Regions from separate parts of the Priestia veravalensis genome, predicted to be linked through region 2. Evidence: riboswitches for the same ligand, from Rfam matches in the RefSeq annotation. Region 2 holds a riboswitch; the other holds the start of a gene.

Region 1 (3,413 bases), on a different contig from region 2:
ATCGGCTAAACGCCATAACCCATGAATAATTCTTGAAAACTTTAAATCTTCCGCTAGCTTTATGTATTGCATACCTTCAACCCTTTCAAAAGAACTAGATAGTAAATTCGCTTTGATTATAACAGGTAGATAAAGCGATTACATTTTTAAAGATTCGTCATTTTTACTTTGCCTCTACATATAGTTTAGTACAAGCTGCTTTTCTGAGCGATAAGACATGTTGTCATAAAGAATAAAAAATAGTGAGTTCCAAGAAAATGAGGTGGAGAACTTGAGTAAATGGAAGCTGACGCTACAAGTAGCTGCTACCTATATCGGTACGGTAGTGGGGGCTGGGTTTGCAACGGGTAAAGAAATTGTTCAATTTTTTACTCAGTATGGCTCAATGGGTTTATTCGGAATTTTAATTAGCGGTTTGTTCTTTATTTGGTTAGGGTCAAAAATGATGCTTATTGCACAATCGATTGATGCAACGTCTTATCAAACGTTAAATACGCATCTATTCGGTACATTTATGGGGAAGCTGATTAATGGATTTACCATTATTATTTTGTTTGGAGTCACATCCGTTATGCTAGCGAGTACGGGAGCAATTGCAGCCGAACAGTTTGGACTTTGGCCACAGGTGGGTATGCTTCTTACAATTGGTTTAGCATACATATCAGTGTCCAAAGGAATTAATGGGTTACTATTTGTTAATTCACTTGTAGTGCCAATGATGCTTGCTTTTTCAATTTTAATCTTTATTCCACACGCTCCTGATTTTTCATTTTTACAAGTGTCAACGGTTCATTTTCAAGGGGATTGGAACTGGCTGATTAGTCCTTTTTTGTATGTGGCTCTTAATTTAGCATTAGCACAAGCCGTCCTTGTTCCTTTAGGAAGTGAAGTGAAAGATAGAAAAGTCATTAAAAACGGTGCGGTTTTAGGAGGAATTGGTTTAACATTTATGATGGTGGCAACGCATTTAGCTCTTTCAAACTTGCCGTATGCATACCATTTAGATATTCCAATGAGTGAAGTAGTAAAACATATTGGCCTTTTCGTTAATTGGCTCTTTTTACTAGTAGTTTTTGGAGAGATTTTCACCACACTAATTGGAAATGTATTTGGAATTGCTAGACAGATTCAATCCATATTGCCAATCTCAAATCAGCGAGCTTTTGCCTTTATCTTTGCGCTATGTTTTCTAGTTGCACAGGTTGGGTATGGAGAGTTGTTGAAGGTGCTGTATCCGATTTTCGGCTATATTGGATTAGCACTTTTAGTTATGCTCTGTATCAAAAAAGAAAAAAGTTAACTCTGTAAGTTAAGTGAAAATGTGTTAAAAAGTGTGACAACTGTTTAAAGCTTTGCTATAATAAGGTCAAATTCGACAGATATTGTCGACATAAATATCCTTCGGGGTCGGGTGTAAGTCCCAACCGGCGGTGATAAGGCAATGCCTTTAAGCCCGTGACCCGTTTTCGTATTTTTCGATAACGGTGGATCTAGTTAAAATCTAGAGCCGACAGTAAAAGTCTGGATGGGAGAAGGATCAGGAGCACAGTGGATGTGTAGCGATTACATAGGCGTAATGGCTTTTTTAGAAAACCGTTATATCCAACTGCTTATTTAGTATACCGCAAAGTGAGATGGCTATTAAGTGCTATCTTGTTTGTGGATGCTTTGTATACACTGATTCTAAAAACAACCCCCTTGGACACTTGTTTAAGGGGGCTTTTTGCGTACATTGTATGGGGAAAGAAGGTGAAAGAATGTTTACAGGAATTATTGAAGAAATTGGTCAAGTGAAACAAATTAACAAAGGAAAAGAAGCAATTGTATTAACCATTGAAGCACGTGTTGTCCTACAGGACGTGTCTCTAGGAGACAGTATTGCAGTTAATGGTGTGTGTCTGACAGTGACTTCATTTTCAACTAATCGATTTACCGTTGACGTGATGCCTGAAACAATCAAAGCGAGTACGCTCCAATTATTGACCGTGGGCTCAAAGGTTAATTTAGAGCGTGCGATGAGCGCAAATGGACGGTTTGGTGGTCATTTTGTGAGTGGGCATGTTGATGGTATCGGTACAATTGTGAATAAAGAGCGAAGAGGCAATGCTGTATATTATGAAATTAAGGTAGACCCTAGCCTTCGTCATTATATGATGTTAAAGGGCTCTGTTACTGTTGATGGGACAAGCTTAACGATATTTAATGTTACAGATCATTCTTTTACAATTTCTTTAATTCCGCATACTGCCAAAGAAACAATTATTGGAAGAAAAGAACGAGGAGATGTTGTTAACATTGAATGTGATATGTTAGCCAAATATATTAAAGAAATGATGATGAAACCTTCATCTGCTCCTGCACCGAAACCTTCCAATATGCAAAGTTTACTCGAAAAGCACGGGTTTACAAATTAAAAGAGAGGTGAGAAAAATGTTTCACACAGTAGAAGAAGCAATTGATGATTTAAAAAAAGGTAAAGTGGTTATTGTTTGTGATGATGAAGACCGCGAAAACGAAGGGGATTTTATTTCACTAGCTGAAACGACTACTCCCGAAATCGTTAACTTCATGGCAACGCATGGTCGAGGTTTGATTTGTACACCAATCACAGAAGAAGTTGCTGCTAAATTAGAGCTTAATCCTATGGTAACAACCAATACGGATATGCATGGTACAGCTTTTACTGTTAGTGTTGATCATGTATCAACAACAACGGGAATTAGTGCTCATGAGCGTTCGGCAACCATTCAAGCATTAATTGATGATAAAGCTAAAGCTACAGACTTTCGTAGACCGGGTCACGTATTTCCTTTAATTGCGAAAAAAGGAGGAGTATTACGACGTGCAGGTCATACAGAAGCTGCCGTTGACTTAGCACTTCTTGCTGGAGGTAAGCCTGCGGGTGTTATTTGTGAAATCATGAAAGAAGATGGAACTATGGCACGCGTGGCAGACCTTGCTGTGATCGCAGAGCAATTTGACTTAAAAATGATTACAATTAAAGATCTTATTGCATATCGTCGCAAGCATGATGAGCTTGTAAAGCGCGAGGTAGAAATTCAATTACCAACTGCTTTTGGTGACTTTAAGGCGATTGGATATACAAATAAAATTGATGATAAAGAACATGTAGCTATTGTAAAAGGTAAAATTAATCCCGAAGAACCTGTTCTTGTTCGTGTTCATTCTGAGTGTTTAACTGGCGATATTTTTGGATCCAAACGCTGCGATTGTGGACCACAGCTTCATGCAGCACTGTCAAAAATTGAAGAGGAACAATCGGGAATCCTTCTTTATATGCGTCAAGAAGGAAGAGGTATTGGGTTAATAAATAAATTAAAAGCATATGAACTGCAAGAGCAGGGATATGACACGGTTGAGGCTAATGAAAAATTAGGGTTTGCTGATGACCT
Region 2 (3,413 bases):
AAGCGTAGCACGTCATAGGCAACATCTTCTGCTACATTTAACTGCGCTTCTTTTGTTGAAGCACCTAAATGTGGTGTTGTAATAACTTGGTCAAAGTTTAAAAGTGGATTATCAGTAGGTGGTTCTACTTCAAATACGTCAATTGCAGCGCCTTGAACGTGACCAATCTCTAAATAGTATGCAAGTGCTTCTTCATCAATAATACCGCCTCGTGCACAATTTAGTAAGTAAACGCCTTTCTTTGTTTTGGCTAACGTCTCGCGATTCAATAAACCTTTTGTATCTTTCGTTAATGGCGTATGAACAGTAATAATATCAGCTACTGCTAATAAATCATCTAACGATAAGAGGTCAACTCCTAGTTTTTCTGCACGAGATGTTGTTAAAAATGGATCATATACATGTACCGTCATGTTAAAGGCTTTCGCACGTTTTGCAAGTTCAGAGCCGATACGACCAAAACCAACAATTCCCAAATGCTTGCGATTGAGTTCCGTACCAACAAAAGCTGATCGGTTCCATTCGCGAGACTTAACGGAAATGTTCCCTTGAGGGATATGGCGAACTAAGCTAGCCATCATGGCAAAAGTATGCTCAGCTGTAGAAATAGTGTTTCCATTTGGGGCATTAATGACAACAACGCCTCGTTTAGTTGATGCTTCAATATCAATGTTATCGACACCTACACCTGCACGAGCAACAATCTTTAAATTCTTCATTTTGTCTAACAAGTCTTCTGTCACAGTCGTTGCGCTTCGAACAAGCAGTGCATCGTATGTATGCAATAAATCTTCAACTTCCGTTACTTTTTTTCTTGTTAAATTAACATTTGATGCTTCTAATAATGGAGCAAGACCTTCATTGCTAATTGAATCAGCTACTAACACTTCATACATGTATTAACATCTCCCTTTCACAACTCAAATATCTGATAATTTATCACGTTAAAAAAATTCTGTCAATTGGATTGTAGAAAAGTTCACAATTGGTAACGTTTTCATTTTTAATTTGTTACTTAATATTCGGATTTTTAGTGAAAAACTTGGTATTTTAGCGGGTTTATTTTTGTGAAAATATTTTTAATACGTACTTTTTGGAGTTTTATATGTAAGAAAGTACGGTGAAAGAATACCTGACAATCTTTCGTTATTGCGCTGTTTTTTCATCATGAAAAAATAATGACTAAAAGAAATCGGAATTGCAGTATTTTTTGTATCAAATGATTTACTTTTAATTCAAGGTATCATATAATGTGAACATCATTAAATATTGATCTATCTTCGGGGCAGGGTGTAATTCCCGACCGGCGGTGATAAACAAATTGTTTTAAGCCCGCGAGCTCTTTAAATGTGGAGCAGGATTTGGTGTGATTCCAAAGCCGACAGTAAAGTCTGGATGGGAGAAGGTGGAGGTTCAAACGTTCAAAAACAAATGTGTTGAACGTTTATTGAATGTGCCTGCATTTTCCCTCAACAAATTTGTTGAGGTTTTTTTATGGAGTGCATGTGCAATGAACCTTTCTTCTTGGAAGAATGGATCGCAAGAAGGAGAGAGGAAAATGGAACATAGCAAGAAAACACAAAAGCTTGTTATTCTAGGGATGCTAAGCGGTTTGTCTTATGTATTAATGATGCTTAACTTCCCAATACCAGGTATACCACCGTTTTTAAAAATTGATTTTAGTGAGGTACCGGCGCTGCTTGCTGCATTAATCTTTGGTCCTGTAGCAGGTCTTATTGTCGAAGGAATTAAAAATTTGCTGCATTATCTCATTCAAGGAAGTGCAACAGGCGTCCCTGTAGGCCAATTAGCAAATTTTGTAGCAGGGCTATTGTTTATCTTACCGGTTTCTCTTATGTTTCATAAATTTAAAAATACAAAAGGTATTACAACAGGTTTAGTAGTTGGAACAGTAGTGATGTCAGTTGGAATGGCGTTTTTAAATTACTATGTGTTCTTACCTGCATATACGCTTTTCTTACAGTCACCGGCGCTGTCAAGTGAGGAAACACGTCAGCTAGTCGTAACGGGCATTCTGCCATTTAACATGATTAAAGGAATTATTACTGGCTTAATTTTCGTTGTTTTATTTAATAAAATGAAATATTGGATTACAAAGCGAGTCGCTGTTTAAATAGAAAAAAGACCTGTACGTGGATGTACAGGTCTTTTATTGTTTTTTATTCAAATTTGTTAGAGTCGCCGTCAAACTTCTCATCTGCTACGCGGATTGAATCTGTTGGGCAACCTTCAAATGCATCCATCATATCATCTTCTAATTCTTCAGGAACTTCCACAATCCCTTGGTTATCATCTAATGTTACGAACGCAATTCCTTCATCATCGTAATCGTAAATATCTGGCGCTGCTGCTCCACATGCTCCACATGCAATACATGTATCTTTGTCAACAATTGTATATTTTGGCATAACAAGACCTCCTGTAAAGTGTTCGAAAATTTCGTGTTATATAATCTCTTTTCAACATAAGCGTGAAATTTCTCTTTACCCATTGTAAGACGATTTTTAAAACTTTTCAATAGAAAAGTCATTGATAATGCTTATCAGACAAGGGTTTGTCATGACTTATAGTGCCACTTTTTTCGTTCATCTCAATTCGTGCAATGACAAAAAGGTGCTTTCTGTTAAAGTTTTGGTAAAATGAAAAGAGAAAGGAAGTTGACGATTGTGAACTATATTCAAACCGTTATGCTATATAGTATGCAACAACTAAAAGGTGAACGAACAGTTTACGGGATTTATCATATAGTAACTGGGAAAAAATCAGCGCAAACAATTCAAGACGGTAAAATCTTTGGCTTGTCTTTTTTATTTCAATCATTTAGTTACTTGAAAAAAGAAACATTTTCTCTATACGTAAAAGAGCTTACTTCTCATCAATTCATTAAAGAAGTGGACCATCAAAAATATATGCTAACAAGCAAGGGTGAAGAGGCACTTCACCAACAATTACGTGAATGGCCTCTGCCAGCTAAGCTTAGCGGTTGGCAATTTGCGAGTAGCACACAATTATTTTTATCGAGGCTGACCTTGTTCATTCAAACAATCTCTAATCTACAGTATTTTCAAAAGGGATTTTTGCCAATCACCCAAGATCCTGAGATCATTCAATGGGTGAAAGCTTATTTATTTTCTCAGTCGTATTCAAGAGAAGAGTTGGCCAAACGCTTGTTTAATGAATTAAAATGTATTTTAACGAAATGTTCTTCTCAAAACGCTGATGTGTTTGTTCAACATCTGAGTGGATATAAGCGAATTGGTTTAACCAAAAGTCAGCTTGCTGAATATTATAAGATGAACGAACACTACGTTCATTTATTAATGATCAGCGTCGTTCATCAAATCATTGAGCAAATTAGCGAATGTCGAAGTGAATTTCCAGTTCTTCAACAA

Evidence for each region. Region 2 has a riboswitch for FMN ahead of AS180_RS01635 (ECF transporter S component). Riboswitches for the same ligand answer to the same signal wherever they lie in the genome.
Region 1: linked by a shared signal. The riboswitch ahead of ribE (riboflavin synthase) and the one ahead of AS180_RS01635 (ECF transporter S component) in region 2 are both predicted to bind FMN.

What each region holds. Positions count from the first base shown of each region.
Region 1 is NZ_KQ758688.1:14,998-18,410, forward strand. It holds gene AS180_RS17475 (aldo/keto reductase) at 1-72, opposite strand, end outside; gene AS180_RS17480 (YkvI family membrane protein) at 272-1,300, shown strand; FMN riboswitch at 1,394-1,541, shown strand; gene ribE (riboflavin synthase) at 1,758-2,414, shown strand; gene AS180_RS17490 (bifunctional 3,4-dihydroxy-2-butanone-4-phosphate synthase/GTP cyclohydrolase II) at 2,431-3,413, shown strand, end outside.
Region 2 is NZ_KQ758627.1:317,678-321,090, reverse strand. It holds gene serA (phosphoglycerate dehydrogenase) at 1-896, opposite strand, end outside; FMN riboswitch at 1,273-1,411, shown strand; gene AS180_RS01635 (ECF transporter S component) at 1,559-2,134, shown strand; gene AS180_RS01630 (ferredoxin) at 2,181-2,429, opposite strand; gene AS180_RS01625 (YpbB family protein) at 2,688-3,413, shown strand, end outside.